Regions from separate parts of the Peribacillus sp. FSL K6-1552 genome, predicted to be linked through region 4. Evidence: riboswitches for the same ligand, from Rfam matches in the RefSeq annotation. Region 4 holds a riboswitch; each other region holds the start of a gene.
The links. A riboswitch is a leader RNA that binds a small molecule or an ion and turns the genes downstream of it on or off. The one in region 4 is predicted to bind S-adenosylmethionine.
Positions count from the first base shown of each region.

Region 1: linked by a shared signal. The riboswitch ahead of NST21_RS01750 (methionine ABC transporter ATP-binding protein) and the one ahead of NST21_RS05970 (methionine biosynthesis PLP-dependent protein) in region 4 are both predicted to bind S-adenosylmethionine.
Region 2: linked by a shared signal. The riboswitch ahead of NST21_RS12475 (Na+/H+ antiporter NhaC family protein) and the one ahead of NST21_RS05970 (methionine biosynthesis PLP-dependent protein) in region 4 are both predicted to bind S-adenosylmethionine.
Region 3: linked by a shared signal. The riboswitch ahead of NST21_RS15905 (YezD family protein) and the one ahead of NST21_RS05970 (methionine biosynthesis PLP-dependent protein) in region 4 are both predicted to bind S-adenosylmethionine.

Region 1 is NZ_JBBOST010000001.1:345,558-353,850, reverse strand. It holds gene NST21_RS01775 (aldehyde dehydrogenase family protein) at 1-501, shown strand, start outside; gene NST21_RS01770 (D-alanyl-D-alanine carboxypeptidase family protein) at 902-2,026, opposite strand; gene NST21_RS01765 (M20 family metallopeptidase) at 2,569-3,777, opposite strand; gene NST21_RS01760 (MetQ/NlpA family ABC transporter substrate-binding protein) at 3,859-4,731, opposite strand; gene NST21_RS01755 (methionine ABC transporter permease) at 4,753-5,403, opposite strand; gene NST21_RS01750 (methionine ABC transporter ATP-binding protein) at 5,417-6,439, opposite strand; SAM riboswitch class I at 6,780-6,891, opposite strand.
Region 2 is NZ_JBBOST010000001.1:2,568,678-2,576,970, reverse strand. It holds gene NST21_RS12480 (alanine/glycine:cation symporter family protein) at 1-106, opposite strand, end outside; gene NST21_RS12475 (Na+/H+ antiporter NhaC family protein) at 205-1,515, opposite strand; SAM riboswitch class I at 1,746-1,851, opposite strand; gene NST21_RS12470 (SOS response-associated peptidase) at 2,179-2,850, opposite strand; gene NST21_RS12465 (hypothetical protein) at 2,912-3,067, opposite strand; gene NST21_RS12460 (amino acid ABC transporter ATP-binding protein) at 3,491-4,246, opposite strand; gene NST21_RS12455 (amino acid ABC transporter permease) at 4,269-4,982, opposite strand; gene NST21_RS12450 (amino acid ABC transporter permease) at 4,994-5,701, opposite strand; gene NST21_RS12445 (transporter substrate-binding domain-containing protein) at 5,912-6,787, opposite strand; gene NST21_RS12440 (acyl-CoA dehydrogenase family protein) at 7,105-8,286, shown strand.
Region 3 is NZ_JBBOST010000001.1:3,309,412-3,317,704, forward strand. It holds gene NST21_RS15870 (sirohydrochlorin chelatase) at 1-333, opposite strand, end outside; gene cobA (uroporphyrinogen-III C-methyltransferase) at 333-1,109, opposite strand; gene NST21_RS15880 (DUF3906 family protein) at 1,128-1,343, opposite strand; gene NST21_RS15885 (nitrite/sulfite reductase) at 1,365-2,990, opposite strand; gene cysC (adenylyl-sulfate kinase) at 3,008-3,607, opposite strand; gene sat (sulfate adenylyltransferase) at 3,649-4,797, opposite strand; gene NST21_RS15900 (phosphoadenylyl-sulfate reductase) at 4,826-5,503, opposite strand; gene NST21_RS15905 (YezD family protein) at 5,718-5,861, opposite strand; SAM riboswitch class I at 6,040-6,148, opposite strand; gene ssuE (NADPH-dependent FMN reductase) at 6,480-7,016, opposite strand; gene NST21_RS15915 (TetR/AcrR family transcriptional regulator) at 7,442-8,029, opposite strand; gene NST21_RS15920 (SDR family NAD(P)-dependent oxidoreductase) at 8,203-8,293, opposite strand, start outside.
Region 4 is NZ_JBBOST010000001.1:1,237,130-1,245,422, forward strand. It holds gene NST21_RS05960 (type B 50S ribosomal protein L31) at 1-47, shown strand, start outside; gene metC (cystathionine beta-lyase) at 219-1,400, opposite strand; gene NST21_RS05970 (methionine biosynthesis PLP-dependent protein) at 1,397-2,509, opposite strand; SAM riboswitch class I at 2,594-2,707, opposite strand; gene fumC (class II fumarate hydratase) at 3,073-4,455, shown strand; gene NST21_RS05980 (hypothetical protein) at 4,565-4,807, shown strand; gene NST21_RS05985 (ABC transporter ATP-binding protein) at 4,899-6,044, opposite strand; gene NST21_RS05990 (PucR family transcriptional regulator) at 6,176-7,063, opposite strand; gene NST21_RS05995 (penicillin acylase family protein) at 7,243-7,506, shown strand; gene NST21_RS06000 (homogentisate 1,2-dioxygenase) at 7,710-8,293, opposite strand, start outside.

The DNA of each region.
Region 1 (8,293 bases), 890 kb from region 4:
ATCGGATCCCCTCTCGAAGAAAGCACTAATATTACTGCGGTCATTTCGAAAAAATCGTTGGAGAGGTTACAAAGTTGGATCGACGAGGCAGTACAGGAAGGAGCAAAAATTGAGTGTGGCGGTACAGTGGAAGGCAATGTTCTCTTACCTACCGTCTTAACAGATGTAAATCGTGACTCAAAGGTATTTCGTTTCGAAGTATTTGGTCCGATTGTCTGTATTTTCCCATTCGATACGCTGGATGATGCCATCAAGGATGCAAATGATTCACGTTACGGATTGAATTCAGGAGTGATGACACCGAGCATAGAACGTGCTTTTTATGCGGCGGAACGCTTGGAAACAGGTGGAGTCGTCATTAATGATATCCCAACCTATCGGATTGATAATATGCCTTATGGTGGCTGGAAGGACAGCGGTGTTGGCAGAGAAGGCGTCAAATATGCGATGGAAGAAATGATGGAGCAGAAATTCATTAGCTTTAAAATAAGTGACAACTGATTATTAATATAAATAGGAAGTATTTTGTTCCGTTAAAGGGTGGACACCATATAAATCGTGGTATATGTAAAGGGCGATATCCTAAAGATGTCGTCCTCTAGTATTCGTCAGAAGTAACAATGTATTAGTATCAACATAACTATATGCCCCTAAAAGAAAAGCCCTGTCTTGGAATCATCAATACCTAAATCATAAAAAGCCTAAAAAAATATAGGAGTACAGATATTAGTCATGTATAATATGTGTGCTCCTTCATTCTTTTTATTAAATTAAAAGCCATCCTTTAGTGGATGTTTTTACGAAATAAGGGAACAACGCCCCTAATTGCCAGTTGGTGAGTTTCTTTAGTAACGAGTTCTAAAATCACTACGTTTTTTTCTTTTCTTTAGAAATACCGTTATCAGAATGATAAGAATGACACAGCCTCCCCATCCTTGAGATGGGACATAAAATTTAGTAGCTCATCATCGATTGTTTCTTTTTTAATCGAGGCAGGCAATACTGTGTTCCTGACATCAGCGACCGTTTTAAGGTCAAAGGATTCTATTGCTTCCCCTTCTTGGTTCATGATTGAGAGAATTCCATCATTACTCGTTTTTAGACTAGGTTGATCACTAATTAAATGAGTATAGAATAAATCTTCGTTCAGCGTGTAGGTATTAGAGTAGTCCGCTGAATAAAGTTTGCTTTTTTTATCAATTTTGCCTGATTTAAAGTATTCAAAGCCATAGTTGAATAAAAGCTTGGTATCAGAGTAGGCAACTTTGTCTGAAGGAGCTTTTAGAGTGACGGCAATCAAGTCCTGTTCTCCTCTAGTAGCAGTAGAAATCAGGGTGTAGCCGGATTGACTGACGAAACCGGTTTTCCCGCCGGTTATTCCCTTATAGGGGAGTTCGCCTTTTAACATTTTATGATGGGTAATTAGAGTTGTGTCCCATGTTTCCACTTCCCACGGTAAATTCTTCTTCCCAAAATACTCACGGAAAGTTTCATTTTTCATTGCATATTGGGTAATTTTTGCAAGGTCACTGGCTGTAGTTACATGTTTTTTGTCAAACAATCCATGGGGGTTTGTAAAATGAGTATCGGAGATGTTTACTTCTTTTCTTAAAAACTCATTCAAATCTTCCATAAACAGTTTTTCACTACCAGACATATGTTCGGCAATTGCGATGGCTGCATCATTTCCGGAGTTGATGAGCATTCCTGCAATTAATTTGGAAAGCTCTATTTTCTCCCCAGGTTCAATAAATACCGAAGAGCCGTCTGCCTCAGCCGCTTTTTTGCTAACAGTCACTAGTTCATTCTTATCCCCGTGCTCAATAGCATATATAGCAGTAGCAACTTTCGTTAGACTGGCTGGATACATTTTTTTATTTGTGTTTTTTTCGTATAACACTTTCCCACTTTTCGCATCAATAATGATCCCAGCTTCACTAATGAGAGGTAAGTCTGATTCTGCACTTACAGTCGTAGAGGCGAAGGGGATTAAAGCCAAAATGAAGATAAAGAAAAACTTTTTCATATACCTCTCCTTTAATGATAGTAAATCCTATATAGTCATAATAAAATAAATCTGAATGTTTAGAGATGTTTTATTGAAATTGAAATAAAACAGTAATTCCCCTTTAATAATCATGGAAACATTTCGGATAAAAACCTTCTTTTACTTTCCTAAAATAACTTTATAAGGGTTCTGACCCTTTTAGTGGTATGCTCCATTTGAATGAAAAAAGAATCCCCATTTAAATAGATAGGGATTTTTTGTATACCATTGAATTAGGGTATCACCGACATTTCGCATATAAACTACGCTGATACATTTTAGGGAGAGGAATAAAAGTGAAAAAAGGTCAGAAGGTGATTTGAGGCATTGGTAGCTAGGATTACTGGAAGCTTCTCAAAAAGCTGAAAAGAATGCTAGAAAAAGAAAAGAAATAAGAAAAACAGAAGCCAAGGGGCTTCTGTTTTTCTTTATCTGACCTATATATATCGCTTTGTCTAAGCTTATGCACTTCTTATTTTATAGATTTGGAAAAGACCAACTACCATTGCTATCCGATTTATTTATATTTCCTTTTGCTTCGCTTCATGAAAAGCTGTTTTAACCTTATCCAACAGATCTTTATCCGAAATCAACCGGTAGCCTGTAAGCGCAAGAGCTTTTGCACCAGTGAGGATGGCTTTGTCTCCTTCTTGAGATTTAGCACAGTCGCGGAATTCATTCGTATGGGCAATCAAATCATCTGGTCCAATTTTTATATATGGATGGGCTGTCGGAACTATATGGCTTACGTTCCCCGCATCAGTCGAACCAAAACCGCTATCTTTTCTAGGAGCTACCGTTTCTCCTAATTGAGTCAGTTCTTCCTTTAACAGTTCATCAAGAACTGGATTTATGACAAAATCAAGCACTTCATTTTGGAAACGTTCGACTTTAACTGTGCTTCCTGTGGCAAGTGCAGCCCCTTCAGCAACATCACGTATTTTACGTGATACATCTTGGCATAGCTTCCATGTTGTTGCTCTAATGTAAAATCGGGCAGAAGCATATTCAGGAATGATGTTAGGTGCTTCTCCACCATTGGTTATTATTCCGTGGATTTTGACCTCAGATGGGAGTTGCTGACGTAAAGCACTAATGCCATTAAATAGCTGAATAACCCCGTCAAGAGCATTCACACCTTGTTCAGGCGCAGCAGCTGCATGTGCTGATTTTCCATAAAAATTAAAATCAAGTGGATCTACAGCCAAAAATGGACTTGTTACACCAGTTTGACCAGCTGGATGGATAATGATGGCTACATCTACCTCATCAAACAAACCGTGCTTCACAAAGCTTCCTTTTGCACTTCCATTTGGCCCTCCCTCTTCAGCAGGTGTTCCGAAAACAATCACCTCTCCGCCTGTTTCCTCTAGTACCTGAGATAGTGAAATTCCTGCTGCGGCACTAGTAGTGCCAATGATATTATGGCCGCAAGCATGTCCTAAACCTGGCAATGCATCATACTCAGCTAAAAAAGCAATTTTGGGGCCTTTCTTTGCTGAGGCTTTTTTGGCGATGAATCCTGTTTCATGCCCAGCTATATTACGGGTTACTTCAAACCCTGCATCTTGAAGTAATTTGGTCAACGTATCCGAAGCAAAGAACTCTTGATTCCCAATTTCGGGGTTTGCATGAATGGCTTGACTCGTTTCGATATATAATTCGGAATGAAGGTCGATGTGATTTTCAATGATCTGCTGATGCTGCTTCTGCACTAATTCTCTCGCCATATTCTTATCTCCCCTTTTTGGTTTAAAAAGCCGGACAGGCACCTTGAATCCATCCGGCATTCCTTCACTTTGTTCTATTCATCATTTTTCATTGGCTGGTTTTGTCCAAGCATCTTGGTAATTCACTAATTCATCTACAGAAACATATGCAGGAATGGTGTTTCCTTTAAACGTTTTTTCAATGAACGCTTCCACTTCTTTCGATTGATAAAGCTCCACTAATTTTTGTAGCTCAGGACGGTCGGCATTTCCCTTTTTAACCGCAATGATATTAATATATGGTTTCGCCGTTTTACTTTCATGGAATAATGCATCTTTTAAAGTAAGGCCTGCTTCAACTGCAAAATTATTATTAATGGCTGAAGCATCGGCATCATCCAATAGACGCGGCGTATTGCCGGCAGCAACAGGTTTGATTTTCAATTTTTTCGGATTTCCCTTAATAATATCTAATGATCCCGATCCATTAAATTCCTCTTTCAATGTAATCAAACCAGCTTCTTGAAGAAGCAGTAATGCACGTCCAAAGTTTGTTGCTTCATTCGGAACAGCTATCGTAGCGCCATCTGGAAGATCTTTGAGATCTTTGTGTTTTTTCGAATAAAGGCCCATAGGTGCAATAACAGTTGACCCGATGGCCTCTAATTTCAAATTTTGATCGTTAACAAATTCATCGAAGTAGGCAACTGTTTGGAATGAATTCGCATCAATTTCCCCTTCACTTAACGCAAGATTCGGTTGGATATAATCATTAAAAGTGACAAGTTCGATATTCAGCCCATCCTTTTTCGCTAAGTCAACAATATATTCCCATGTTCTCGTATCCCCGCTGCTGACACCGACTTTCACTGTTTTCACATCATCCGAACCGCCTGATGCACCCTCTTCGTTCCCGCATGCTGCAGCCACGATGGCCAATGCCAATACCATGATCGTTAATAAGATTTTCTTCATTTCTCCTACCTCCTGTTATTTTTATCTTCTTCTGATTTTTCTTGAAACAAAATTCCCGGTGGATTGCAATAATTGAACGATGATCACGAGCGCCGCTACTGTGACGACCATCGTCATCGTATCGAACCTTTGATAACCGTAAGCTAAGGCTAAATCTCCTACCCCACCTGCACCGACAGCACCTGCCATAGCAGTAGATCCAACAAGGCCAATTGTCGCAGTTGTAAATGTAAGAATTAACGAGCTAAGTCCCTCAGGAATCAAAAAGCGATAAATAATTTGCCAAGTCGTTGCTCCCATTGCCTGGGCTGCCTCTATAATTCCTTTGTCCACTTCCAGCAGGGAGTTCTCCACAAGCCGGGCAATATAAGGAGCCGCGTAAAAGATTAGCGGAACAATGGCCGCATTCGTTCCGATCGCACTGCCGACAATCATTCTCGTAAACGGAATAAGTGCTACAAGCAAGATGATGAAAGGAACCGACCGCAATATATTGATGACCGGGTTCAATACATTAAAGATCCATTTATTCTCCAGGATGTGACCCTTTCTTGTAATGACAAGTAAGATTCCTAGCGGAAGTCCAATCAGCCCGGAAAATATCAATGAGATGGCTACCATATAAAGTGTGTCACCGAAAGCTGTCGACAGCTGGCCTGCCGTTATTTCCATTCCCCAAAGCGTATTACCCATTTATCTGCACCTCCTGGACGAGAATCCCCTCGTCTTTAATATATTGATAAGCCTTGTCCACCTCATTTTTGTTCCCTGTCACTTCGATGATCAAATTCCCAAAAGGCGTTTCCTGAATTTCAGAAATATTGGCTGATAATACACTTAAATGAACATCAAATTTCTTCGAGATGGTTGAAAGTAAAGGATTGCCTGATGTAGTACCAATAAAGTTAATTTTCCAAATAATCGGAATATATGATCCGGTATTTTTCAGGAAACTTTGTGGGATCTCGTCGTGAATAACAGTTCGTACAAAGTTTTTTGCGATATCTGTTTGGGGCCTAGCAAAGACATCAAACACAGAACCTTGTTCAACCACGCGTCCGCCTTCCATGACCGCAACCTTATTGCAAATTTCCCTAATTACAGACATTTCATGAGTAATTAGCAATATGGTAATATTGTATTCTTTATTAATTTTTTTTAAGAGTTGCAATACAGCACTCGTTGTTTGAGGATCCAATGCTGACGTCGCTTCATCACACAAAAGAATCGATGGGTTGGTAGCCAACGCTCTAGCAATCCCTATTCGTTGCTTTTGACCGCCAGACAATTGTTCCGGATAACTCCTTGCTTTACTTGATAAGCCAACGAACTCTAACAACTCGCCTACCCGCTCTTTGATTTCTTTACTAGGAGTTCCCGATAAAACTAGCGGCATGGCAATATTATCAAAAACTGTCTTTGAGTTAAGTAAGTTAAAATGTTGAAAAATCATGCCAATTTTTTTCTTTTCTGCCCGTAATTCCTTCGGGTTCAATTTGGTTAAATCCTTCCCCCCAACAATAACCTGTCCATCTGAAGGGTGTTCGAGTAGATTGACTAACCGAATCAACGTACTTTTTCCGGCCCCGCTATAACCGACAACACCAAAAATATCGCCTTTTTCAACTGTCAAATTAATTCCTTTCAAAGCTTCAACAGTCTGTTTCTTTGTTTTATATACCTTTTTAACATTTTGAAATTCAATCATTCTGTCTCCCCCCATGCTGTTTATTTGTACGAATTCATTATCCTGAGAAGAGCTTTGCAAAGTTTCATAATGATAGGGTTAAATTTTCGAAACTCACGAGTAATTCCTCACAATTCACGAGTAAATGTGTGAAACTCACGAGTTATTCTGTCAAACTCACGAGTAATTGCTTATAATTCACGATTAGTGCGCGAAACCTACGAATAATTGCACCAATTCTCCAAATAACCATATACATTCTGAATAAACAAAAGAGGCCTCTTCCGTCATCAGACAGAAGAGGCCTCTTTTAGAAATAAAAAAGAGTAAACTCTTAATTTAATTATCTAAGAAAAGCTCCTTCTTATCTTTCAAACTTTCGTCCGTTGGAATTAGCACAGTATTTTTACAAAAGTAAAAACCCGCTGCCGAGGTATCATAGGGCCAAGTCCCTCCACATCTCTTGATAAGAAATAACGTATTTATTTAATTATGTTCTCCACTATATATTCAAATTTTCCTAATGTCAACTCTATTTTGAATAATCTAAAATATTTTTACAGTATAATTATTAATCGTTCATTTAACTATACCTTAAGACAGGTCAGATTTTGCCCTGCATACCATGTATACGGTCAACCTAGGCATAGACTCTATTACAAAAAAACGAAAACATTACGAAGTCAGTCAGGATCAGGACTTCCTTCCTCATAAGGAAAGCTCTGTACCTTGATAAAATAACGGCAAACTTTTGGCAAACTCACTATTCGGGTTGCTACTCACGGTCTGCCTTATCCATGCGGGGAGCTCCCTGCGACCTCCACTCTTACAATCTTTTGATTGGGGTTTACGTTTGTTTTTGAGTTTTTGACCTTTTTTTGATAGCAAACTTTCGGTACGTTTAGTATCAAAAAGAAAAAACAATAATATATAGTTCCATATATTTCGTGGTGAAAATGCGGTTATAAAATTTTTTGCATCTGTTTTAAATATGTGAGGACCCTTTGCCCTCATATCTGTAATAATAAAAGTTCATTTATTATTACAGGGAAGGAAGACTACACATGTTTTCTTCACCTTTAGCATCTTTATAAAAGCTCTTTCCTTAGAAGAGTTTATTTCTTTTAATTAAAAACAATCGATAGGGTTTGAATTCTATAGTATGTCTACTTTCTTATCAGCAAAAACAAATCGCTATTTAGAAGCTTCTAATTTTGTCGATATCTACTCAGAATTTGTAGATATTTCTCGGGAAATTGTTGAAATTTGAAAATGGTGATTCCGAATAGTTGGAACAAAGGAATTTCTACTTTAGATTTGATTGCCTTAGGTTTAAATAGTTATAACGCAAATTAACACCTGAATATCGTAAAGGAGACTAAAAAAAAGGTAATGAAACCTTTTTCTTATTGCAGTAATGTTTCGTAATGGGTTCTTTGTTGTTCAGTTTTAAGCTATGAGACATATCGTTTGTCAGTTAGATGTTCATTTCACGCGTAGCTGCGAGTTCATTGGTTAAAAATTAAGATCTCTTTTAATTGAATGGGAACATGGGTTAAATAAATTGTCATATATATCGGGTAAAAACTTCTAATTTTGTCGATATCTACTCAGAATTTGTAGATATTTCTCGGGAAATTGTTGAAATTTGAAAATGGTGATTCCAAATAGTTGGAACAAAGGAATTCCTGCTTTTGATTTGGGTGCCTTAGGTTTAAATAGTCATAACGTAAATTAACACCTGAATATCGTAAAGGAGACTAAAGAAAAGGTAATGAAACCTTTTTCTTATTGCAGTAATGTTTCGTAATGGGTTCTTTGTTGTTCAGTTTTAAGCTATGACATATCGTTTGTCAGTTAGATGTTCATTTCACG
Region 2 (8,293 bases), 1.3 Mb from region 4:
AAACGGCTCCTGGACCACCCATTGTGATGGCTATGGCAACACCTGCAAGGTTACCTGTTCCAACCCGTGAAGCAGTACTGATGCAAAAAGCCTGAAACGATGTCACCCTTTTTTATCCGCTGTGGCACCTTCTCCCAAAAGCCGCATATAAAAAAACACCCTAGATCTAAAGATTCAGGGTGTTTTTCTGTTTAATTCACTTTTTCAAGAAGTATGTTTCTTCTCTTCACTCCCTGAAAATCGCGGAAAACCAATCAAAATGGCTATGACTCCACAAATCCCAATTAATACTGGATAAAAAGAATAGGGTAAAATACTTACAGGTGAAATTTGTGCTACCCCCGCCGCAACAAGCAGTTGTGCCCCGTATGGAATTAACCCTTGAATACAACAAGCAAAAACGTCAAGCAAACTCGCCGATTTACGGGGATCGATGCCATACTTTTCCGCAATGTTTTTGGCTAGCGGACCGGCAATGATAATAGAAATCGTGTTATTTGCCGTAGATAGATTTGTCAAACCGACCAGACCGGCAATGCTGAATTCAGCACCTTTTCTTGATTTGCTATTACGGGTCACGACGTGGAGAAGATAATCGATGCCGCCGTTATGTTTGATGACTGACACCATACCAGCAATTAAAATGGCAAGAAAAGAGATCTCATACATTCCCGCCATTCCATCCCCAATTTTTTGAATGACTCCCATCAGTTGATAACTACCATCCGCTAACCCGATAATTCCGGCAAACACAATACCGATGGAGAGGACAAGGAACACATTGACTCCAGCTAATGCAGTGATCAAAACGCAAAGATAAGGTAGAATCTTCACCCAATTATAGGAATGTTGAGAGATAGCTGCTTGTTCACCCATTGTTAAAAAACCAAGGATGACACATGTGATGATGGCCGCAGGTAAAACAATGAAAAAATTCACTTTAAACTTATCCTTCATTTTCGTTCCCTGCGTTCGAACAGCTGCGATTGTCGTATCTGAAATGAAAGATAGGTTGTCACCAAACATCGCACCACCAATAACGGCAGCCATTGAAAGGGCAAGCGAAATATCGGTTTGTTCACTAATTCCTACACCTATAGGTGCTAGCGCTACGATTGTTCCCATGCTTGTCCCCATAGATAGAGAAATAAAACAAGCGATAATGAAAATACCTACCATTAATAGATTTTGCGGAAAAACCGATAACGCAAGATTCACCGTTGATTCTACCGCACCCATTCCATTCGCCACTTCTGAAAAAGCACCGGCCAAAAGGAAAATGATAACCATTAACATAATATTGGAGTCCCCGGCACCTTTACAAAAGATTTCAACTTTTTGATTGAAAGACTCTTTTCGATTCATTGCCAATGCAGCCGCTGATGCAATCGCAATCGCCACAATCACCGGAAATGAATAAAAATCTCTTGTAATAACCCCGGAACCTATAAATAAAATTAAAAAAACGACAAATGGGACTAAAGCCCAAGGATTCCCTTTATTGTTTGTACTCATGATGAACACCTCTTTTTATTTTTCCCATGACAAATATGTCACAGCCCTTTTTCATTGAACTAATTCGGTAAAAAAATTCTAGTAAGATCCAGCATTTCTTTCATATTATTGTAAGCATGACTCCAAAAGCATAATAGCCAATACAAAGCTAAAGCTAAACCCTTGAACGTGAAAAAAGACCTCTTCTATTAAACAATAAGAAGAGGTCTTTTAATCTATAAAAAACACCCTCCTCATCTTTCAGGCGTATTCGCCTGCTGGATTTGGCACAGCACTCCTATTAAGTCTGCTGCCGAGACATCTTCGGGCCAGTCCCTCCGTCTCTCTTGATAAGAAGATCCAAATTACGTAATGATATTATCAAATGTTCCGATGTCTACGAGTAAAGAATCAGGCAGGTTAACAAGTTCACTGCATTGTTCATTGCTAAGTTGTCTTTTTGCAGCCCTAGCTTTTCATCCATTCACTCTAGGAAAGTGACATCGATACCCGCATCGAAAAGCAAATATAAGAGTACAGTATTTTGTGTATTTCCGCAAGGTGTAGCCTAAAGTATTTTATAAGGAGGTTTTTTCAAATGAGTAAAGAGGAACTTATGAACGATGATAAAGTACTTCATCTTTAATAGGAAAAGAGAAAAACAAAAAGAGGTCCTAGGACCTCTCAGCAAATTTGGTGTATTAACTTAGGTGAATTATTTTTAGGTGAGTTCACATCAGTTGATACCTCAAAAGCTTCCATCTGTTCAGTATCAAATGATTTTAAGTATTGCTGCAGATATGCAGTATCATTAATTGAAGGATCCAGCCAAGTCTTTTCATCTTCAGGTTTAAGTATAACTGGCATGCGATCATGAATACTAGTCATTAGCTCATTCGGAGTAGTGGTAATAACTGAGCAGGAATATATCGTGATACCTTCAGGTGATTTCCATGATTCCCAGAGACCAGCCATTCCAAATGGGGCATTACTTTTAAGTTTTATTCGCATAGGTATTTTTCGTTCTGGTGCCTTCTTCCACTCATAAAAAGAGTCGGCAAGTATCAAACACCGTTTCTTCTTATACGAATTCTTAAAACTTGTTTTCTCAGCAATGGTCTCCGCTCGGGCATTAATCATCTTGTAGCCCATTTTCTCATCTTTTGCCCAGTAAGGTATGAGTCCCCAACGAAGATATCCAAGTCGATTCCTAGATCCGTCATTAATAACGGATAAGACAGAGTGAGAAGGTGCTATGTTGTAGCTGAATTGGTACTCGGCATTAAATGGAGCTTGAATATCAAACCTGTCAATTATTTCTTCAATGTCAGTGAAAAGGGTGAAACGCCCGCACATAATATCGCCTACTGTTTTAAGATTTATTATGATTGTAACAAATGGAGAGTTCAGTAACAAATTAGCGTTCTAAAATCCTAATGTCAGTAAAAGGTTGATTAAATAATTCGCTAGTAATCAATAGTGTGCCAAGGACTTCTCTTTCATCTTCAGCTTTAATAATTTCTGACAGAATTAATGTGCTGCCATTCTTAACTGTAACATTATATTCATTCAAAGTTTCACCCCCTGATAAGACTTGATAATTGTTATTATAAACCAAAAACTCACTTGTAAAAACTAAAGAGCACCGTCATCAATTAACTAAACGAAAGGAGAAAAGCATTGAAAACATACGTTCAATTATGCATTTTTTTAATCTAGTGATCAAGTGAAGCGTTAATTTCATCTCGTAGGATTACTAGTTATTTACACGAAATCCCCAACCAGGTTCTCATAGTTAATTCGTTTTTTGTCTACTTCATATAGGCTACACTAAAGCCCATAATTTCGTTGATTATTACTGAATGATTTATTATTTCAACACAAGTATGCGCTCGTTTTAATTACTTATATGTATAGAGTGATCGCTATTAATCTATAACTGGGGATCAGCTTCAAAAATTCACCCTTTTCTTATTAACTTAATTTCATTTAAAAATTAAATGTAAAAAATATAATCCTCTGGTAAGACCCTTTTTAAGAACTTCTTTGTTCTTTCTTCTTTTGGTTTCACAAAAATATCTTTAGGTGATCCTTCTTCTACTACTACACCAGCATCCATAAATATTACTCTGTTTGCTACATCCTTTGCAAAAGACATTTCATGCGTGACTACTAACATGGTTGTTCCTTCTTTTGCTATTTGCTTCATTACTGTTAAAACTTCACCGACTAGTTCAGGATCAAGTGCAGAAGTTGGTTCGTCAAATAGAATAATGTCAGGATTTAAAGCAACTGCTCTCGCAATACCAACCCTTTGTTGCTGACCACCTGATAGTTCAATAGGGTAAGCATTGTATTTTTCTGACAGACCTACTTTATCTAATGCTTTTTTACCAATCTCATTTGCTTCTGCTTTCGCAATCTTCCTTCCAATAACAAGACCTTCTGTCACATTTTCTAATGCCGTTTTATTATTAAACAGATTATAATTTTGAAATACAAAAGCTATCTTTTGCCTAATTCCATGAATCGCCTTTTTTGATGCTGTTTTAAGATTTACATCAATATCCCCAAAAATTGCATGTCCTTGATCTGCTTTTTCAAGAAAGTTAATGCATCGAAGTAATGTTGTCTTTCCTGAACCGCTTGGGCCCAGAATTACTACCACGTCACCCTTTTCTATTTTTAAATCTACACCTTTTAAAATCTCATTTTCTCCGAATGATTTATGGATATTTGTAATTTCTAACATCATGGCCACCTCCTGCTTCATTTCAAATACCTACTGCTCTATACCTACTTAAACGTTTTTCATACAGCTTAAATAAATACTCTACTAAACTACATAAAATCAGGTATACAAGAAAAATATCAATATAAGCCTCAACATAATTGTAGCCTACATTGGCAGCTACCTTGGCTCTTAGAGTAATTTCTTGCAATGACAACGCATATCCTAGAGATGTTGCTTTAATTAGATTGACTGTTGCTGTACAAATATTTGGTAATGCTACAACTAATGTCTGTGGAATGATAATTCTTCTAAATGCTTGGACATTTGTTAATCCGACTGAATAAGCAGCTTCTAGTTGTCCCTTACTCACTGTGCTTATTGCTGAACGAAACACTTCTATTAGAATAGCTGTCGTATTCAATGAAAAAACAATGAATGCGTACCAAATCGGATTTACATCGTATACATTCATTTCGATGTTATACTTATCAAATATCGAAGCTAGCAATAAGGGTACACTGCTATAAATAATAAAAATTTGAATTATGACAGGAGTTCCTCTTACAAAGGAAACATATATCTGTGCTACACGATTTAAAACCGGAATTTGATTTATTCTTGTTAAAGCAAGCAAAAATCCTAACGGAAGCGCAACAAGTAAAGCTACAATTGTAATGAATAACGCGGTGGGCACCCCTGATAATGCTACAAAAAAGGTTTCCACTAAAAATTTATAATCCAATCCTTCTGACACTCTGTCACCCCCTATGTAGTTGTTATCACTTGTTTTCCTTTACTAAATACCTTCTCTAATTTTAAGAATAGTTGTTCAATAGCAATTGATAATATCCAGTAAATAACAGCTAAAGCAAGATAAATTTCTAATGCATGAGTATTATAATTCCCAGCGATTATAAGCTCTGCTTTCCCCATGATATCTATCAATCCGATTGTATATGCTAGGGCCCCTTCTTTCATCAACTCAAGTAAGCTGTTACCGAAGTTTGGTAAAGCAACTACAAAAGCTTGCGGTAAAATAATTCTCCAGTACGCTTGTGTATTACTTAATCCTACACTTACTGCAGCTTCAAATTGCCCTCTATCTATAGATTCATACGATGTTCTGATAACCTCAGACATGGCAGCTGCAAATTGAAGCGAAAAGGTAATAACAACAAATACCGCTTTGTCAATGTCATTTAGGTTTACGCCAAAATTATCTGCAATTGCCGGAATCCCATAATAAGTTAGAAATAGGAGAACAATAGATGGTGTACATCTTAATATTGTTGTATAACCATTGGCAATTTTCTTAGCAATTTTACTATTTCCTATTTTCATTGCTGCTAAGATGAAACCTAAGATTGTCCCGAATATGACTGAGAGACCAGCAACCATTAATGTTACTTTTAGAAAAGGAATTAACATTGGTACTGACTCAACTATGTAACTTACATCAAAGTATTTCTCCATGTTTCACATCCATCTTCTTTTTCCTATTGAAAGGGTTCAATATTCAAAACGTAATCATTCTTCAATATTAGAGGTATATATACAAAAACTTGCCACTTCTTTACTTTTTAGGTTTGAGTTGAGGTTACTCACCAAAAACCTAAAATAAGAAAGTGACAAGTATAGCCTCAATGATTTACTTTTTTCAGGCTCTGTTAGATTAAAATGTTGTTATCTTTTTACAGTTTCCAATACATCAAACAAATCTCTGCCGTAAAATTCTGTACTTAACTGATTTGTCTTCTTTTCTTCTTTTAACTTTTTGATTGCTACATCATAAGCGTCTGCAAATTCTTGTTCTTTTTTGTTAAACAATGGCCAAGTTTTGATTACTGCGAATTCATTGTAAACGAGATCATTTTTTAAATTATGATATGGGCCATCTTCTGCTACTTGCTTCTTAAAAGCTCCCTCAATTGCTATTCCACCGTCTACACGACCTTCGTTTACCCATTGAACTACATCAACTGTGAATGCATCTCCGGCTTTTAATTTTACTTTATTGTCCTTATTGGCCTGGTTATATTCATCAACAATTGTATATTGCGCGTTGTTTGCAGCAATTGGTGCTAAAGAAAAACCAGCTGAAGCAAAGTCTTTTAGATTTTTTATCTTTTCATTTTCTTTCTTTAACACAAGTCCTGCACTGCTTAACCCAAGGAATTCTTTAGGAAAGATAAACTTCTCTGTCCTTTCCTGTGTCCAGAAAGCATTTTTAACCCCTGCTTGATATTTACCTTGTTCAATGCCTACTAATAAGTCATCACTTGATGTCCCAATATATTCAAATTCGTATTCTGGAAGTAATTCATCAACCAATTTCATAACTTCTACATCGTAACCAGTTGGATTTCCCTTCTCGTCTAACCAAGACATTGGTTTTGACGCTTGGTCATATGCTATTTTTACCTTTTTTACTTCTGTGTCGCTACTACCTTCATTTGTATTTGCTTCTTTTCCGGACGATGTACTTGAACCGCATCCTGTTAAAAGGGTTACTAATGCTAAACCGGTGGCTACCACATTGAAAAACTTTTTATTTTTCATAAAAAATCTCCTTCTTTTGTTTATTTGTATAATGCTTATTACATACCTTTAACTATCTTCATATAGCAGATCCACCTGCTGCCTTTAAATACCAACTATTTTGGTAGGTTAAGTATGGTAACTGATAATTTAAATATTAGATTGATAATATTTTAAAGTCAATGTATTTTTTGGAAATCTCCAACTTATAATCTACTGGATATAAATTCCTTGACAACTTAAACCATCACAATTATCATTTAAACCAATAAGAATAATAGGGATTATTTTGTTAAACTAATAGGTAAACCTTTTAAATAGCAGGAGGGCAAAACGTGATTAACTTATTTATTAAAACAGAGAGTCAAAAAACGTGGTTACATAAGTTACATGAACTAGAATCAAAATTCAAAAATAATTCTGCTCAAATTGATGAATTAGCAACCTTCCCAACAGAACACATTCAGGATTTAATTAATATGGGATATACAAGTTCAACTCTTCCCAAAGCCTATGGTGGCGGAGGTTTAAAAATATATGACATGATACTCCTTCAAGAAACATTGGCTAGTTTTGATGCAACAACAGCACTTTCCATTGGCTGGAACCTTGGAGTAATAGGCGAACTTTTTGAAAAAAAGAGTTGGACAGATAAGAACATAAACTTTTTTGCTAATGAAGTTCTAAATGGTGCCTTAGTGAATCGTTCAGTTAGTGAAGCACAAACAGGAAGTCCAACCCGGGGAGGCCGTCCTGGAACAAAAGCTGTCAAAAAAGAGAATTCTTGGGTTATTTCAGGACGTAAAACTTTTACAACCATGTCCCCAGTATTAACTTATTTTCTAGTATCTGCATGGATTGAAGAAAAGCAAAAGGTTGGATTTTTTCTCCTACATAAAGATTTAGTAGGACTAACCATAGATGAAACATGGGACGTAATTTCAATGAGGGGAACTGGAAGCCATGATCTGGTTCTTAAAGAGGTAGAAGTAGATGATTCAAAACTTGTCGAACTTCCTGAAATACCAAGTGGCAGCCAATTGAATGCATGGATTCTTCATATTCCAGCTTGTTACCTTGGCATTGCGCAAGCTGCAAGAGATTACGCTATAAAGTTTGCTAATAATTATTCGCCAAATAGTCTAAATGGACCTATTAGCCAGCTGGCAAATGTCCAACAACTTCTAGGAGAAATTGATTTAGAATTATTGAAAGCAAGGCATTTCTTATATAGCGTTGCAGAGGCTTATGATGATGAATCACGAAGAGCTCATATCACCAATGAGCTTGGAGCTGCTAAACATATTGTTACAAACGCAGCAATTACAATTGTCGATAAAGCCATGCGAATAGTCGGTGCAAAAAGCCTTCAACGAAGCAATCCTCTTCAAAGGTACTATAGAGATGTAAGAGCCGGTTTACACAATCCTCCAATGGATGATGTAACAATAAAAAAATTAGCATTATCTGCAATTGAACAGGAGAAATCTAATTTTAGTTATCCTGCACCATCAAAATAATTTTTGG
Region 3 (8,293 bases), 2.1 Mb from region 4:
GATGTCAACCATTTTATCACTGACCCCAATGGGTCTTCCGTACTTCAACTCTACCTCTGGATACTGTTTTTTCATTTTACATAGAATTACTGGAATATCATATTTTGCATGTGCAGCAGTTAACAGAAGAACTGGAATAGCAATGATTTTCGTCGCTCCGCGTTGCACACATCGATCATAGGCATCTTCTATCGTAGGACTTTGTAATTCTAAAAAGCAATACTCTTGAATTGTGTTAGATTGTCCTTCCATGCATACATGAATAAAATCAATCGCTTGGGCAGATGCTTCTTTGACACGGCTTCCATGGCAAATATATAATATAGCTTCCATTAAAAGGCCTCATTTGCCAACAAATTTTCCGCTTGTTTTTGTTCAAACCATTTGATCTTCTCTCGTAAATTGACCACATCTCCTACAACTATCATGCAAGGATTGGAAATTTGCTCACTTTTGGCTGTTTCTACTACATTAGCTAATGTACTGACAGCTGTCTTTTGTGTTTTTAACGTTCCCCAATGAATAAGAGCTACTGGAGTATTGGGGTTTTTTCCATGCTCCAAAAGTTTCCCTTGAATATACGGTAGATTCTTCACTCCCATGTATATAGCTAATGTATCAATACCATTTGCAAGAGATTCCCACTTGATATTATCATCTTCGTCTTTTTTCCGATGGCCGGTAACAATGGCAAATGAAGAAGCATGATCTCGATGGGTCACTGGAATTCCAGCATAAGCTGTGGCAGCAATTCCAGCCGTAATGCCTGGCACAATTTCAAAACTTACGCCATTTTTTGCAAGGGCTTCAGCTTCCTCTCCGCCTCTTCCAAAAACAAAGGGATCGCCACCTTTTAATCGCGTAACAATTTTCCCCTTTTTTGCATATTTAACTAGAAATCGATTGATTGTATCTTGCTGCAACAAATGATAATCCGGCAGTTTACCGCAATTAATCAATTCGACTCCTTCTTTTGCATAATTCAACAGTTCTTTATTGACAAGACGGTCATATAAAATGACATCGGCTTCTTGAATGCACTTTAATCCTTTTATTGTAATTAAATCTGGATCTCCAGGACCGGCTCCTACTAGATATACTTTCCCCATTATGCAACCTGCCTTCCCTTAGAGAATTGTTTCGAATTCCGATAATACGTAACCTGTTCCATTATTAATTTTTCTTTTTTCGTATAATGATATATCATCCACTTCAGGCATTTTCAAAAAACGCTTTTCCAGCTCGATATCAACGAGCTGGAAGGCCTTTTCATCCGAATCTGCGGCGATGATGACATGAATTAGTTCTTCTTTAATAGTGACTTCAAAACGGTATAGATTCATATTCTTCTTACCTTCCGCTATTTAAACAGCAACCTCTGTTAAAATATTATCAAGTTTACTTTGTAATTCTGATTTTCCTACTCGCTCTACAAAATCCAAGAAAGTTTCAGACAATAGCTTTGTTTCTTTGAAAAACAGGATAAGCTCTTTTAATACGTCATAAAGCTTTTCAGCTTCCACTTTCCCTTTTAATTTTTCATTGAACTTCCCACCAGCATTAAGTGTTCCGCCTACGTATATTTCAAAAGCCTCGACCATTTTTTTGTCTTGGTTTTTCATTTTGATACCTTGCAACCCGATTTCAGCAATAGCTCGTTGACCACAGTTATTAGGGCAACCTACCATATGCATTCTTACCGGTACATCTAAATCAATTTCTTTATCCAGTTTTTCAGCAATAGTTTTCATCCGTTTTTTTGTTTCAACAAGTGCCAGGTTGCAATACTCAATGCCTGTGCAAGAAACGGAATAACCAATGAATTTTTTTGGTTGATATGGAAATCTTTCAAAAATTGATTCTTGTTTTAATTCTTCAAGTTTTGCATCCGGAACATTAGGAATAATTAGATTTTGCGAATTACAGTTGCGGATTTCACCGTTTCCGTATTTTTTAGAAAGTTCAGCAAACTCAATGACTTCGTCTGGAGTTAAACGGCCAACTGGGATATTGACTCCAACATAGTTGAGTCCTTCTTGTTTTTGTTTATGGATACCATAGAAATAGCCAGCATTCCATTCCTTCAATGCACTTTCTCCCTTTTCTGGTAGTGGACCGGTGTATTCAAGCAATTTTTCCTTAAATTGCTCTGGACCCCAATCAGCAACAAGGAATTTCAATCGAGAGCGATGACGCTTTTCACGGTAACCGAAGTCACGGAAAATCGTTGTGATGGCGGCTGCCACTTCCACTGTTTTCTCCGGTAAAATGAATAAATCAAGTTCTTCCGCTAGCATAGGAACGGAGGATAATCCACCCCCTACTTTAACGTGAAAACCAACTTCTGTCTTTCCATCAATAACCTTCGTAGCTGGATTAAATGAAACGCAGTTAATTTCAGCATTGGAAGCATTATGAACATTAGCACTGACTGACATTTTATATTTCCTTGGAAGGTTTGAAAAATCTTCGTTAAGTCGGAAATACTCAAATACATTATAAAGGACGTCACGTGTATCAAAAAGTTCGTCAGGATCGATTCCAGCTAATGCATTTCCGATTATATTCCGTGTAATATCACCACATGCACCAGCAGTAGTCATCCCAACCTGTTCTAGACGGTTCAAAATATCAGGGACTTGTTCAATAGTCAACCAGTGAAACTGAATAGCTTGGCGAGTTGTGATGTCATAAACATCTCTACCGTAATCTTTCGCGATATTAGCAAGTGTGATTTGTTGGTCATAAGTAAGGATACCACCAGGAATAACGACACGCATCATCCAATAGCCCGCTTCTTTTGGTCGTTGCAAGTATAGACCTGCCCACTTGAACATATCCCACTTTTCTTTAGGAATGGATTCAAAGCCATTTGCTGCATAATGAGGAATATCGTCAAAGATCTTCAAACCATCTTTTTCTAATTTCCAGACTTCAGTTTTGTTTTTAGCAATTACCGGATTTTCAGACCAAAACTTCTCATATACCACTACTTTTTCCTCCTCGATTAAATCGCTCTCTTAGTTGTCAAATAGTTGATTACCTGTTCGACGCACTCTTCAACGCTATATTGGTTGGATTCTAAAACGATTTCCGGCTGTTCAGGTTCTTCATATGGAGAGTCAATCCCAGTAAAGTCTTTAATGATTCCCTTACGTGCCTTATCGTAAAGACCTTTTGGATCACGCACTTCACATTCTTCAATCGGACATTTTATGTAGACTTCAATAAACTCGCCTTCTTCAAGCAGATCGCGTACAATTTGACGGTCTGCTCGAAAAGGGGAAATAAATGCCGTTAATACGAACTGCCCGCTATCCACAAAAAGCTTGGAAACTTCACCGATCCGTCTAATATTCTCAGTCCGATCCTCTTCAGAAAAACCCAAATCTTTATTTAAGCCATGGCGAATATTATCTCCATCCAAGACATAACTTCGAATATTTCGGTTATACAACTCTTTAGCGACTGCATTTGCAATCGTTGATTTTCCGGAGCCTGAGAGTCCTGTGAACCATAGAACTGTACTCTCATGTCCGTTTTGCTTACGACGGAGTTCCTTAGTCAAAGACGCTTCATGCCAAGTTACATTCGTGCTATTACTCATTATTATCCCCCTCTTACTACTTACATTTATTTGAAACTAGTTTAGTTAAATACTTCATTCTTTTTCAGGCCTTCGATTAACACTTCGATGACTTCTTTACGACTGAAGGTAGCTGGTGGAATTTCACCATTACGTAACATTTCCCTAACCTTCGTTCCGGATAAGATAACATGATCTTCTTTACCATGCGGACATGTTTTAGCAGAAGCCATATTTCCACATGTTTTACAATAAAAGCTATGTTCAAAGAATAATAGCGTGATTCCTAACTCGTCAGGTTTGAAATTACCAAAGATTTTTTGTGCATCATAAGTGCCGTAATAATCGCCCACACCGGCATGGTCACGGCCAACAATAAAGTGGGTGCATCCGTAATTTTTACGAACCATGGCATGGAAAATGGCTTCTCTTGGCCCTGCATAACGCATGGCAGCAGGGAAAACTGCTAGGGAGACACGATCCTTAGGATAATATTTCTCTAGTAGTACTTTATAACTCTCCATCCGTACATCAGCTGGTATGTCATCTGATTTAGTAGCACCTACTAGCGGATTTAAAAATAAACCGTCTACAATCTCCAATGCAGTTTTTTGAATGTATTCATGTGCACGGTGAACAGGATTTCTTGTTTGGAATCCAACAACTGTTTTCCAGCCTTTTTCAGCAAAAGTTTTTCTTGTGTCAACAGGATCCAAATAATGATCTTGGAATAGCGGACGTTCGATTCGTTTAACTAATTTAATATCCCCGCCGACATATACTTCACCACGGTTATACAAATTTTTCACACCAGGATGTTTCTCATCATCCGTTTGATAAACTAATGTGGCTTCCAATTGTTTATCAGGTCTGAAGATATCAGAAACAATAAGAACTCCGTATGTTTCTCCTTCATGATTCAACTTTACTTCTTCTCCTAGAGTAAGAGCTTTTGCTACTTCATCAGTAATCGGCAAAGTAATCGGGATGCTCCAAACATGGCCGCTGCTAAGCCTCATATCCTTAACCACTGCTTGATAGTCATCTTTTGTAAAGAATCCTTTAATAGGACTATAGGCCCCAGTACCTATTAATTCCAGGTCACTTAAAGCAATCTCATCAATTTCGATTGAGTTGTTTATTTTAGTAATATCATAGTCTGGTTCCCAACGATTGATCAACGTTCCTCCGTGCGGTAAGCTAACTGTCATGCTAATTTCCCCCTAAATTTTCTATTTATTAAGATAAATGTAATCCGCATTCTGTTTTTTGCGCGCCCTGCCAACGTCCTGAGCGTAAATCATCGGCATTGATTGCAGGTGCCGTACATGTTTTACAGCCAATACTAGGATATCCATTATCGTGAAGAACATTATATGGAAGTCCATTTTTATGGGCATAGCGCCAAACATCTTTCCATGTCCAATGAATAAGCGGGCATATTTTAATTGATTTAAACTTATTATCTTGATTAATATATTCCGTTAATGCTCTTGTTTCAGATTGCTCTCTGCGTAGTCCCGAGAGCCAAGCAGTTGCCGTTGAAAGTACCTCAGTAAGCGGCGCGATCTTACGTATGCTGCAACATTTATTTGAATCACGGAGCCATAACTCATCTCCATATTCAGATGCTTGTTCCTCAAGCGTCAATGCCGGCTTTTTCATTTCAATTGAAAGCTGCGGATAGCGCTTTTTAACTTGTTCAATTAATTTGTAAGTCTCTTCAAAATGAACATCCGTATCCAGAAAAACAATTTTGGCTGAAGGATTGACCTTTGCCAATAAATCCGTAAGTACTATTCCTTCAATGCCGAAACTACATGCATAAATGAGTTTGTTACCATATTGGGAATTTGCCCACTCAAGAACTTCTAAAGCACCTTTTGTCTCACTGTCCTCAGGAAATGCAGGCAAAATCTCTGTGTCGAAATTTTCATAGTTTACTAATGCAGACACTCTTAAAGCCCCCTCTAAAAACTTGCTAAATGTTTCACAGAATAGAGTAACTTGCGATTAATACTCGCTGATGTTTTCTAACGCTTAAAAGACCCTAGAAAAAAGAGACGAATTTAACTAATACTCTCTTTTTTATCAGTTAAATCCACCTCTAGTTTTCTAGTCAGCAGATACCTTATTTAATTCTCAGCTTTTCATTTCTTTCCATTTGAATAATTTTACCATCCTGGACGATAAGTGTTATGGATCCATATTTCATCGACTTAAGCATTTCTTGTAGGCGTTCAAATATTTCCTCCAGCTGATTCTCTTTTTCCAAGCCAGTTCCTCCTTTAAGAAAATCCGAGACTAGCTTATCGTATAGCTGACCCGTTTATAAAATGCATTTTCTTAAATTTATATATTCCAAAACATCTTACAATGCTATGGTTTGCAAACGAATTTTACAGAAATAAAAATCCTTCCATGATGGAAAGATTTTCAAGGTAATATTTTTTACCTTATCTTCCAAAATGATCAACATTTTGTTGGATGTAGCACCTTGCATCCATCATGCAGGTTGCTGGACTTCAAAGGGCCAATTCCCTCCGTCGCTCTGGATAAGTTTTATTATTTTAAATATTAACATATATTTATTCCTTGTCAATGGAGTTTTCTTATAAAATAACTTGGATTAATAAAATGGGTGAACTGTTATTATTATACACACTTTTCCTTGAACGGATATTGTATCAGTTAAATATGAAAATAGACTCATTTTTAAGAGAAACTCCTAAAAAAATGAGTCTATTTCATTACTTACCTCTTTTTACAATTGTTTAAGGCCTAATTGTTAAAGTTAATTAGTTTTTATGATTGTACATAAATAATCTTTAATCTCATGAAAATAAAAATAGTTCAAAACCTTAAGCCTTTACTTTTCGTCTATTAACAGCATTTAATTCTTTCTTAATTGAATCGCTTCAACAAATTCTTGCACCTGACTTTGCACACGATCAACTAATTCGCCATCTTTAATTGGGCTTTCAGGATTCTGCTTATCTATTTCCTTATCTACAAAATATAAGCCCTGCAACGGCTCACCTTTTAAAATTGAAATTAAAGGTTTAAGTGCGTAATCAATCGCCAATAAATGCCTGTTACTTCCACCAATCATAATTGGCAGAACAGGCTTATTTTTAAATGCACCCTCAGGTAGCAAATCAATCAAAGCTTTTAACACGCCTGTGTAAGATGCCTTATATACTGGTGAACCAATAATGATACCTCTAGCTCCCTGAATTTTTTCTGAAAGCTTTATTATATCTTCACTATTATACCGGCCTTGGAATAGATCATCTGCGGAAAAATCCGTTATAGAGTAATAAGCAGTGGTAAACCCCTCTTGTTCAACTAGTGATCGAACATGTTTTAGAGAGATGTCAGTTCTTGATGGACTCGCTGGACTGCCTGATAAAATTACGATTTCGCTCATATAAATTTCCTCCTATTATTTTCTTATCTGCGATAAGACTTGCTGATTCAATAAAAATCACTCAATCACTAATAAATCGGATAAGAATCCTGCCTAGGTAAGTCATGTATCATATAATCATCGTAATATTCAGAAAAATAAAAGTCAAGTGTTTAACTCGGGATTAATGTGAATAACCTATTCAGAAACTTTTCTCAGTTATCCCCTACTATTTTTCCTAAAATTTCAAATTGTTTCTTCCTTGACCTTTTAATTTTTGCATTTCCAAAATAACAGGTATAGTTCCATTCTTCGGCTTACACTAGTTTGCACAATGTATCGTCAAGTCTAGAGGTACAAGCTTGAACAACTAATACTAATAGTAGATAAAGCAACGGTCATATTTGCGGCTTGTTGATTCATACGCCTTAAATATGACCGTTCATTTATGTATTATTGCTTTTTCCATGAATCCCATATACTAAAAGCTGAGCAATACTCTTTATTCGTTCCTCAGTAAAATACGGTTCCGTTTTCTGTTGATGAATCTCATAATGGGTCGATAAAGCTAATGTAAAAGAAATAATTCCTACATTAAATAAGATAATATCGGAAATATAGTGAATCTCTCCAGTATCAATTCTCTTCTGAAGTTCAATAAGCTTAGCATTTGGCTTGAAGATTTGCTCAACATATTGTTTAGAAATTTCTTGATCGTATTGAGTTTCTCGAAATAATATCGAATACTGTTCTTTATTTTCAAGAATTTTTTTTATCAATGTGATAACGTGATTCTCTACAAGCTCATCCGTAGAAAGGTGGCTAGTCTCAACTTCCGCATCTTCTTTTTCACTAGGAGTAATCGTAGCCAAAAGCAAATCTTTTTTGCTGTCAAAGTATTTGTAAATCGTAGCTTCGGAAACATTACAGGCAGAAGCGATTTCATTCGTTCTGGTCATGTCAAAACCTTTACTGGCAAAAAGAGTCCGGGCTACATTAATGATCCGTTCTTTTGTTTGCTGCCCTTTTTTCAAAAATATCAACCTTCTTTTAAAAAAGATAAGACCGGCTTGTCCGATCTATTTTCCATAATAGCCTGATGATACCAATCGGTCAATATAACCTTTGGTCTATGAGACTTGCATTAGTCATATAAGACATATAAAGAAAACATCGTCGGATTAGGACGATGTTTTCCTTTTCAAAATCATTTAAAAGATGCATACCCATCATCAACCATAACAATACTGCCATTAATTGCATCAGCTTCATCTAATGATAGTAGATAAACAGCATTC
Region 4 (8,293 bases):
GCGGACGTGTGGATCGCTTCCTAGAAAAATATAATATGAAGAAATGATGTTAAGGCTATCGAGAAATCGATGGCCTTTATTTTTATTTTGGGAGATGGAAGAACTCGTGGGTAAATTAAGGTTTATAAATTTTTTAGTAATAACGTAGTGAATGCCTCATTTAAAATCTTAATAATAGAAAAAAGGGTTGCTCCAGGCACCCTTTTTTTCTATTTATTTTATTTAACTGGAATAGCATGCGCTTTTGCACTTTTTACAAGAGCAGCGTCAAAGTCTTTAATTAAATCATCTGGATTCTCAAGGCCGACAGAGAGACGAAGCAGGCTGTTGGTGATGCCTCGTTTTTCCCTTTCATCAGCAGGCATGGCAGCATGGGACATTTTTGCCGGGTAGGATAATATCGATTCCACTGCTCCAAGACTAACCGCAAAAACAGGAAGTTCGACAGTGTTCACAAATGAGCGGAAAATTTCTTCGCTTTCTAGTTCAAATGATAAAACTGCACCTGCACCAAGGGCCTGTCCTTCCTGGATTGCATGCTGTGGATGATCAGTAAGACCAGGGTAATACACCTTTTTCACTAATGGCTGCTGTTTTAAGTAGTCTGCAATTTTTTCTGCTCCTTTTTGGGAGTGTTCCATTCGTACAGACAAGGTTTTCAGACCTCTCATAACAAGCCAGGCATCCTGGACACCAAGTACCGCACCAAAGGAGTTTTGAAGGGAACCGAGTCTTTCAGCCAATTCAGGATCTTTTACGACAGCAAGCCCAGCTACGACATCACTGTGTCCGGATAAAAACTTCGTCGCACTATGAAGGACAACATCCGCCCCTAAGTTCAGCGGTTTTTGCAGAGCTGGTGTCAAGAATGTATTGTCGACAAAACTCAATGCGCCGACTTTTTTTGCGATATCACAAACGGCTTTAATATCAGTCACCTTAAGCAATGGATTTGAAGGTGTTTCAATGTATATCGCTCTCGTATTAGGTTGAACGGCCGATTTAACGCTTTCGAGGTCCGTCATATCAACGAAAGTATGCTCGATGTTGAAGCGGGTCAACACGCTTGTAACCATCCGGAACGTACCGCCATACACATCTTCTGAGATGACGATATGGTCGCCAGCAGAAAGCAGAAGGAATGCTGTTGAAATGGCCGCCATACCTGATGAAAAGGCAAAGCCGCGAGTACCATCTTCAAGCTCGGCAATGATATCTTCAAGTGCTTCCCGTGTTGGATTTCCGCTCCTGCTGTAATCGTACTTGCCGAATGTATCGATATCAGTTTGATGGAAAGTGGAAGCGTGCTGAATAGGGACGCTCACACCGCCTGTTGTCGGATCGAATTTATGCTGGTTATGAAGTAATTTGGTTTCAAAACTGAAATCATGATTTGTCATCGTAGTGCCTCCCTTTTTACATGTGCAAATGCTTGTTGCAGGTCTTGAATTAAATCGTCGCTGTCTTCGATGCCAACCGAGAAGCGTAGAAGTCGATTACAAACCCCATTAGCAGTTCTAACTTCAAGAGGGATATCGGCATGTGTTTGTGTAGCCGGATAGGTGATGAAGCTTTCAACGCCTCCAAGACTTTCTGCAAATGAAATTAATGAAAGTGATTGTAAAAATGGATTGACCGCTGCTTCGTCAATTATCCGGAAAGAAATCATACCACCTCTGCCGGGATACAGGACGTCCGTTACACATTCATGTTCTGATAAATAATCTACAAGGATTTTGGCGTTCTTTTCATGACGTTCCATCCGCAGTGCCAGGGTTTTCATTCCGCGCATTAACAGCCATGAATCAAATGGGCTCAACACCGCTCCTGTTCCATTATGATGGAAGGCAATCGAATCACATAATTCTGCACCTTTAGCCACGATTAGTCCAGCCAGAACATCATTATGACCACCGAGATACTTCGTTGCGCTATGGATTACAATATCGGCTCCAAGCAGGATAGGCTGCTGCAGAAGCGGCGTATAAAAAGTGTTGTCAACAATCAAAAGTAAATTAAATTGTTTGGCAAGTGCGGCAACAGCGCTAATATCTGTTTGCTGCATAAGAGGGTTAGTGGGAGTTTCGATAAAGATGGCTTTTGTTTGAGGAGTAATAGCTTTTTCGATATCCTCTAAACAACAAGTGTTTACATAGTCACACTGTAAGCCCCATTTTTTAAAACCTTGTTCTAGCAAACGATATGTACCACCATATAGATCTTCGCTGACTATCCATGCATCACCTGATTTAAATAAGGCTAGTATGGTAGAGATGGCCGCCATTCCTGAACTGCAGGCATACCCTTGGTCACCTCTTTCAAGGTTGGCGATGGATTGTTCCAAAAGTTGACGTGTTGGATTACCTGTCCTTGTATAATCGAATCCAGTTGATTGGCCAATTCCTTCGTGGCGGAAAGCTGTCGAAAAGTAAACCGGCGGATTGACTGTTCCTGTCGCGGTTTCACTGCGATTACCTAGTTGAGCAAGATATGTTTCTGTTTTATACATAGTTTTCACTGCTCCTTTGTGTTTTATAAAATAAAAAAAGTCTTCTTTAAGAAGAAGACTTGGTTAAGTATGGACGAGTCATTCTTCTTATCTTCCAAGTTCACAAACTTGTGGAATTAGCACCTTTTCATTGGTTTGAAACAAATGAAGGTTGCTGAGGTGTCATCGGGCCATTCCCTATACCTCTCTCGATAAGAGTTTAGATTATTCAATTTCTTTTGAATTTACTATATATATAAAGTGCTGTCAAGAACATTCTGGGAAAATATTGCTCGATAATTCTTTATTGGTTAATTAGGACTAGCGTTTTCAAAACATGATTGGTCCAATGAAAAACCCCTAAATATTGTGGAAAACGCGATGGTATAAGGTGTTGAGATTCTTTAAAAGACTTTGTTTAATTAAATGGATTTTCTGAAATATAGGGAAGGTTTTGTTCTGTTTCTTTGCTTTAAAATAATAAAGTTTGTACAATGTATAGAGAGAAGAATTAATAATATGTCATTATTCATTTCATATACATAAGGTTTTCGGTGGATAGTGCAAACATAGGAGGAGAACACATGGAATACAGAATCGAACGAGATACGATGGGTGAAGTGAAAGTTCCTGCTGATAAGTATTGGGGAGCACAAACCGAGAGAAGCCGTAACAACTTCAAAATTGGTAATGAAAAAATGCCGATTGAATTAGTCCGTGCGTTTGCATACGTAAAGCAAGCGGCAGCTAAAGTGAACTATGACCTTGGTGATCTTTCAGAAGTGAAAAAGAATGCCATCGTTAAAATTTGTGGCGAAATTCTAGAAGGTACACTTGATGAACATTTCCCCCTTGTGGTCTGGCAAACAGGCAGTGGCACGCAAAGTAATATGAATGTGAATGAAGTGGTCGCTAACAAAGGGAATGAATGGTTAAAAGAAAACGGTGAGTCCGAAACCCTTCACCCAAATGATGATGTCAACAAGGCGCAAAGCTCTAATGACACATTCCCAACGGCTATGCATATTGCAGCCTATATGGAAGTTGCTGAAAAATTAGTACCGGCGATTAAAGTACTTCGTGATACTTTTGCAGCAAAAGAAAAAGAATTCTGGGATCTTGTGAAAATTGGACGTACACATCTTCAAGATGCAACACCACTAACTTTAGGCCAAGAAATCTCTGGTTGGAAAGCGATGCTTGATAAAGACTTAGTGATGATTGAAGAAAGCAGTCAAAAACTATTGAATCTAGCACTAGGCGGTACAGCTGTAGGTACTGGGATCAATACGAAAAAAGAATTTCCAGGACTTTCTGCAAAACAAATCGCGGCGGATACAGGACATTCTTTCGTAACATCGGATAATAAGTTCCATGCATTAACAAGTCATAACGAAATTGTTTACGCTCATGGCGCATTAAAAGCATTAGCAGCGGACTTAATGAAAATTGCGAACGATGTTAGATGGCTGGCAAGCGGCCCAAGAAGCGGAATCGGTGAAATCGCTATTCCTGAAAACGAGCCAGGCAGCTCTATCATGCCAGGTAAAGTAAATCCTACACAAAGTGAAGCGCTAACAATGATTGCTACACAAATTGTTGGTAACGATGCAACAATCGGATTTGCAGCAAGCCAAGGTAACTTCGAATTGAACGTATTCAAACCAGTTATCATTTATAACTTCCTACAAACTGTTAAATTATTGACAGAAGGCATTCACTCCTTCAACAATAATTGTGCAGTAGGCATCACAGCGAATGAAGATAAAATCAAAGAAAATGTTGACCGTTCTCTTATGCTAGTAACAGCATTGAACCCACATATCGGTTATGAAAAAGCAGCTAAAATTGCCAAAACTGCATTCAAAGACAACTCTACATTAAAAGAAGCAGCGTTGAAATTGGAATTCTTGACTGATGATGAATTTAAAGCATGGGTAGATCCTGCTAACATGGTTAATAAATAATTGCCTATGATCACCCTCCCGCTGTTTTTAGGGAGGGTGTTTTAAGGTGTTAAAATAATAGAATAAACAAATACTGAGTATATAAGTTTCAAGAACAGGAGGGAATACAATGGCTTTATGCCCGCTTTGCAACGGCCTCAGAAAAATTCATGTGAATTGCCCGGAATGTGGCAGTGATCTTGATGATAAAGGGAAATTCATGGATTATGCTGATTCATACAGTGCATACATGGATATAGATACGCTTAAGCAAAACGATGGATACCCACAATCGCTCCAAAAAGGTCAATGTCCACACATCATGAACTGCTCTAAATGTGGACATGATGAAGTGGTGCTTGTGCAGGAATAGATTTTATAGATATAGTAGAGTTCAAGACCTTAGCTGAAATATACGCACAAAGACCCATTCATATGAACGGGTCTTTGTTTTGATATGAAATTTAATTAGAAAGTAACTTCAAGCCATACTCCATTTGTGATTCTCCTTCAGCAAAAATGCGCTGCTCGGACCCTTTATCAAAAAAGTGGGCTTTATTCATGTCGAGAGCAAGTTCAATATTATCGCCTGCTTGGATGATGTTTTTTGCATCGATGCGCGCGACGAAGTCTTGGCCAGCGAATGTCGAGTAGAGCATAATTTCGGCGCCCATGAGTTCAGCTACATCGATTTGAGCCGTGAATGTAGTGTTTGGAGACTCCTTGATGTAAGCTCCTTCATTATGGAAATCCTCTGGACGGATGCCAAGGATAATTTCTTTTCCGATATAGCCTTGATCACGCAACGTATTCATTTTCAATTCGGGTACTTCAAGCGTTTGCTCCCCAATTTTAATGATGCCTTCTTTTAATGTTCCGGTAAAGAAGTTCATAGCTGGTGATCCGATAAAGCCACCCACGAAGACATTCACTGGTTTCTCGTACACGTCTTTTGGTGCGCCGACCTGCTGGATGATACCGTCCTTCATAACAACAAGTCGTGTGGCCATGGTCATTGCTTCTGTTTGATCATGAGTGACATAAATTGTTGTAGTGTCCAGTCGTTTATGTAGTTTTGCGATTTCAGCACGCATTTGAACCCTGAGTTTGGCGTCAAGATTTGATAATGGCTCATCCATTAAAAAAACTTTTGCGTCTCGTACAATTGCACGACCGAGTGCCACACGCTGGCGTTGTCCACCTGAAAGTGCTTTCGGCTTCCTATTTAAAAGGTCTTCGAGACCGAGGATTTTTGCTGCGTCATTGACCCGCTGCTTGATTTCCATTTTTGGCGTTTTACGGAGCTTTAATCCAAATGCCATATTGTCATAGACGGACATATGAGGATATAAGGCGTAGTTCTGGAAAACCATCGCAATATCACGATCTTTCGGTGGGACATCATTGACCCGCTTGCCGTCTATATATAGATCTCCTTGGGAAATGTCTTCAAGTCCGGCAATCATCCGTAAAGTCGTTGATTTTCCGCAACCGGACGGTCCCACGAAAACAATGAATTCTTTATCGGCCACACGAAGGTTAAAATCTTTAACAGCTGTTTCTTTTTTATCATAAACCTTAAATATATGATCTAATACTAACTCTGCCATGAAAATTCCCCCTTTTAAACTCCTAATTACTTGTACCAATAACTATAGTCTAATCTATCAAATTGGAAAAAAGTATAGGCACACTGCACAAAAAAGGATAATAATTCCTTTGTTAACTTTGCAAATAATAGTTAATCATTCAGCAAAAGAATTAAGTAAGCAGCCAAGGCATGCGGAAAGTTTCTAATATCGAGTCCAGTTTTTTCAGTGAATTTATCTATTCGGTATTGTAGGCTGTTTCGATGTATATAAAGTTGCTTTGCGGCATAGGTTGCATTGGAATTGCACTCAATATACGTTTTAATCGTCTTCATTAGTTCAGTATCATTCATGGTTTTACCGAGTATTTCATTGATATACCAAGTTTTACTCGTTGCAGATTGGTCACTTATCAGTGAGTGAGGAATGATGTCGGCCAAATCAGTCACTTTTAAATCTGGCAAATGCAATTGTGCCAGGTCAAAACACTTATTCTCCTGATTTCTGTGAAAAGGAAGTTCTTGGTTTACAGAGTGAAAACGACCGGTAAACATTCGAGTCTTAACATAAAAATCACTCTCAAGCGTGGTTGAAATAGCAAGCAGTTCATTTTTTGATAACGACTCATCTGTGTCTGTTTCAATTAAAATACCCGCCTTTTCATTTTCCCAGATCAAGACTGAATCAGATGGGACAAATGCGAGGAAGGCATCCTCGAAATGGGAGTGCGAAAAATCAGCATGAGTCAGATTAAAGTGGATAAACCGGACATTCTCCCAGCTTGTTAAAGGCAAGGATGCATTCGGTTCGAATAAAAAAGTATTCCATGGTGTGTGAGGAAACGTGTTAATTTTATTTTGGAAAAATAAAGGAGTAAAGAGTAGTTCCAACAAACGGATTTCCTCGGCCGAAATTTCTGAACGGGGAATACCAATTGTGCTCCCAATAGAGTCTTCAAACCAAATATAAGAAGTAATGTTCTTCGTATCTTGTATATTGGAAAGAGCGTTTGGGAATTTTTGTTTAAGATTTTCAAGCATCGTGTTCACCTTCTTTCTCACTATCTATCTCATTATAGCGAAAAAGAATAAAGTGGAAAAGAAACAATGGTATTACAAGTTATTAGAAAAACAATAGGACAAGGACATTGATATTCAAGCTATTTTAATAGTTTTTTTCGAAGTAATGATTCTATACCTTAAAGTTACAAGTTACATCAATAAACACAAGGGGCAGTCCCGCAGTCAGCAAAATTGATGAAAGAATCCCTACACCAGGAACAGGAGAATATGAGTGGAAAGGTTTCATTCCATTTAAAGAGAACCCTCATGTAATAAATCCGAAGAATGGCTATGTAGTCAATTGGAACAATAAACCTGCTAAAGAGTGGACAAATGGTGAATATAGTTTTTATCATTTCCCTCCAGAAGACTCCCTCTTCAAGAGTGTGAAGGGCGAGAGCCCAACGGTAAGGGGGAGATGATAATCGAGTCCAACAATATATCAATGGGATGGAAGCGAGAGGGAAAGTTGACACTTTCAAAAGTAGGTTACAAACAAAACGCCGGGGCAAGGGGAAATCTTACTCCGGCAATATATTAAGAATAATGGGAGAATCGCCTATTTGGGGAGATGCTCAATCATTTGCATGATAGATTCAGTAAGGTATTAAGATATTATCAGCAATTATTTTGCCAGCCAGCTGCTCATATATTCTTCATCTTCTATATCGTGTGCGTCCTTTACGATATACAAGGGACGGAATGTATCGACCATGACGGCTAGTTCCTGTGTTTCTTTTTTACCGATACTTGCCTCAATTTTGCCTGGATGCGGCCCATGTGGCAAACCGCTTGGATGAAGGGTAAGTGAGCCTTTTTCAATACCTCGACGGCTCATGAAGTTACCATGAACATAGTATAGAACCTCATCACTGTCCACATTGCTGTGGACATAAGGAGCAGGAATGGCTTCTGGATGGTAATCATACATACGCGGCACAAATGAACAGACAACATAATTATGCGCTTCGAACGTCTGATGTACTGGCGGTGGCTGATGAACGCGCCCTGTTATCGGTTCAAAATCATGAATGCTGAACGCATAAGGAAAGAGGTAACCATCCCATCCTACCGCATCAAGCGGATGAAAATCATAAGTATAGGATGTAATCATACCCTGTGCTCTCACTCGTATTTCAAATTCTCCTTTTTCATCTTTCGGCTCCAGTTTTTCTGGTGTCCGGAAATCGCGCTCGCAATAAGGTGAAT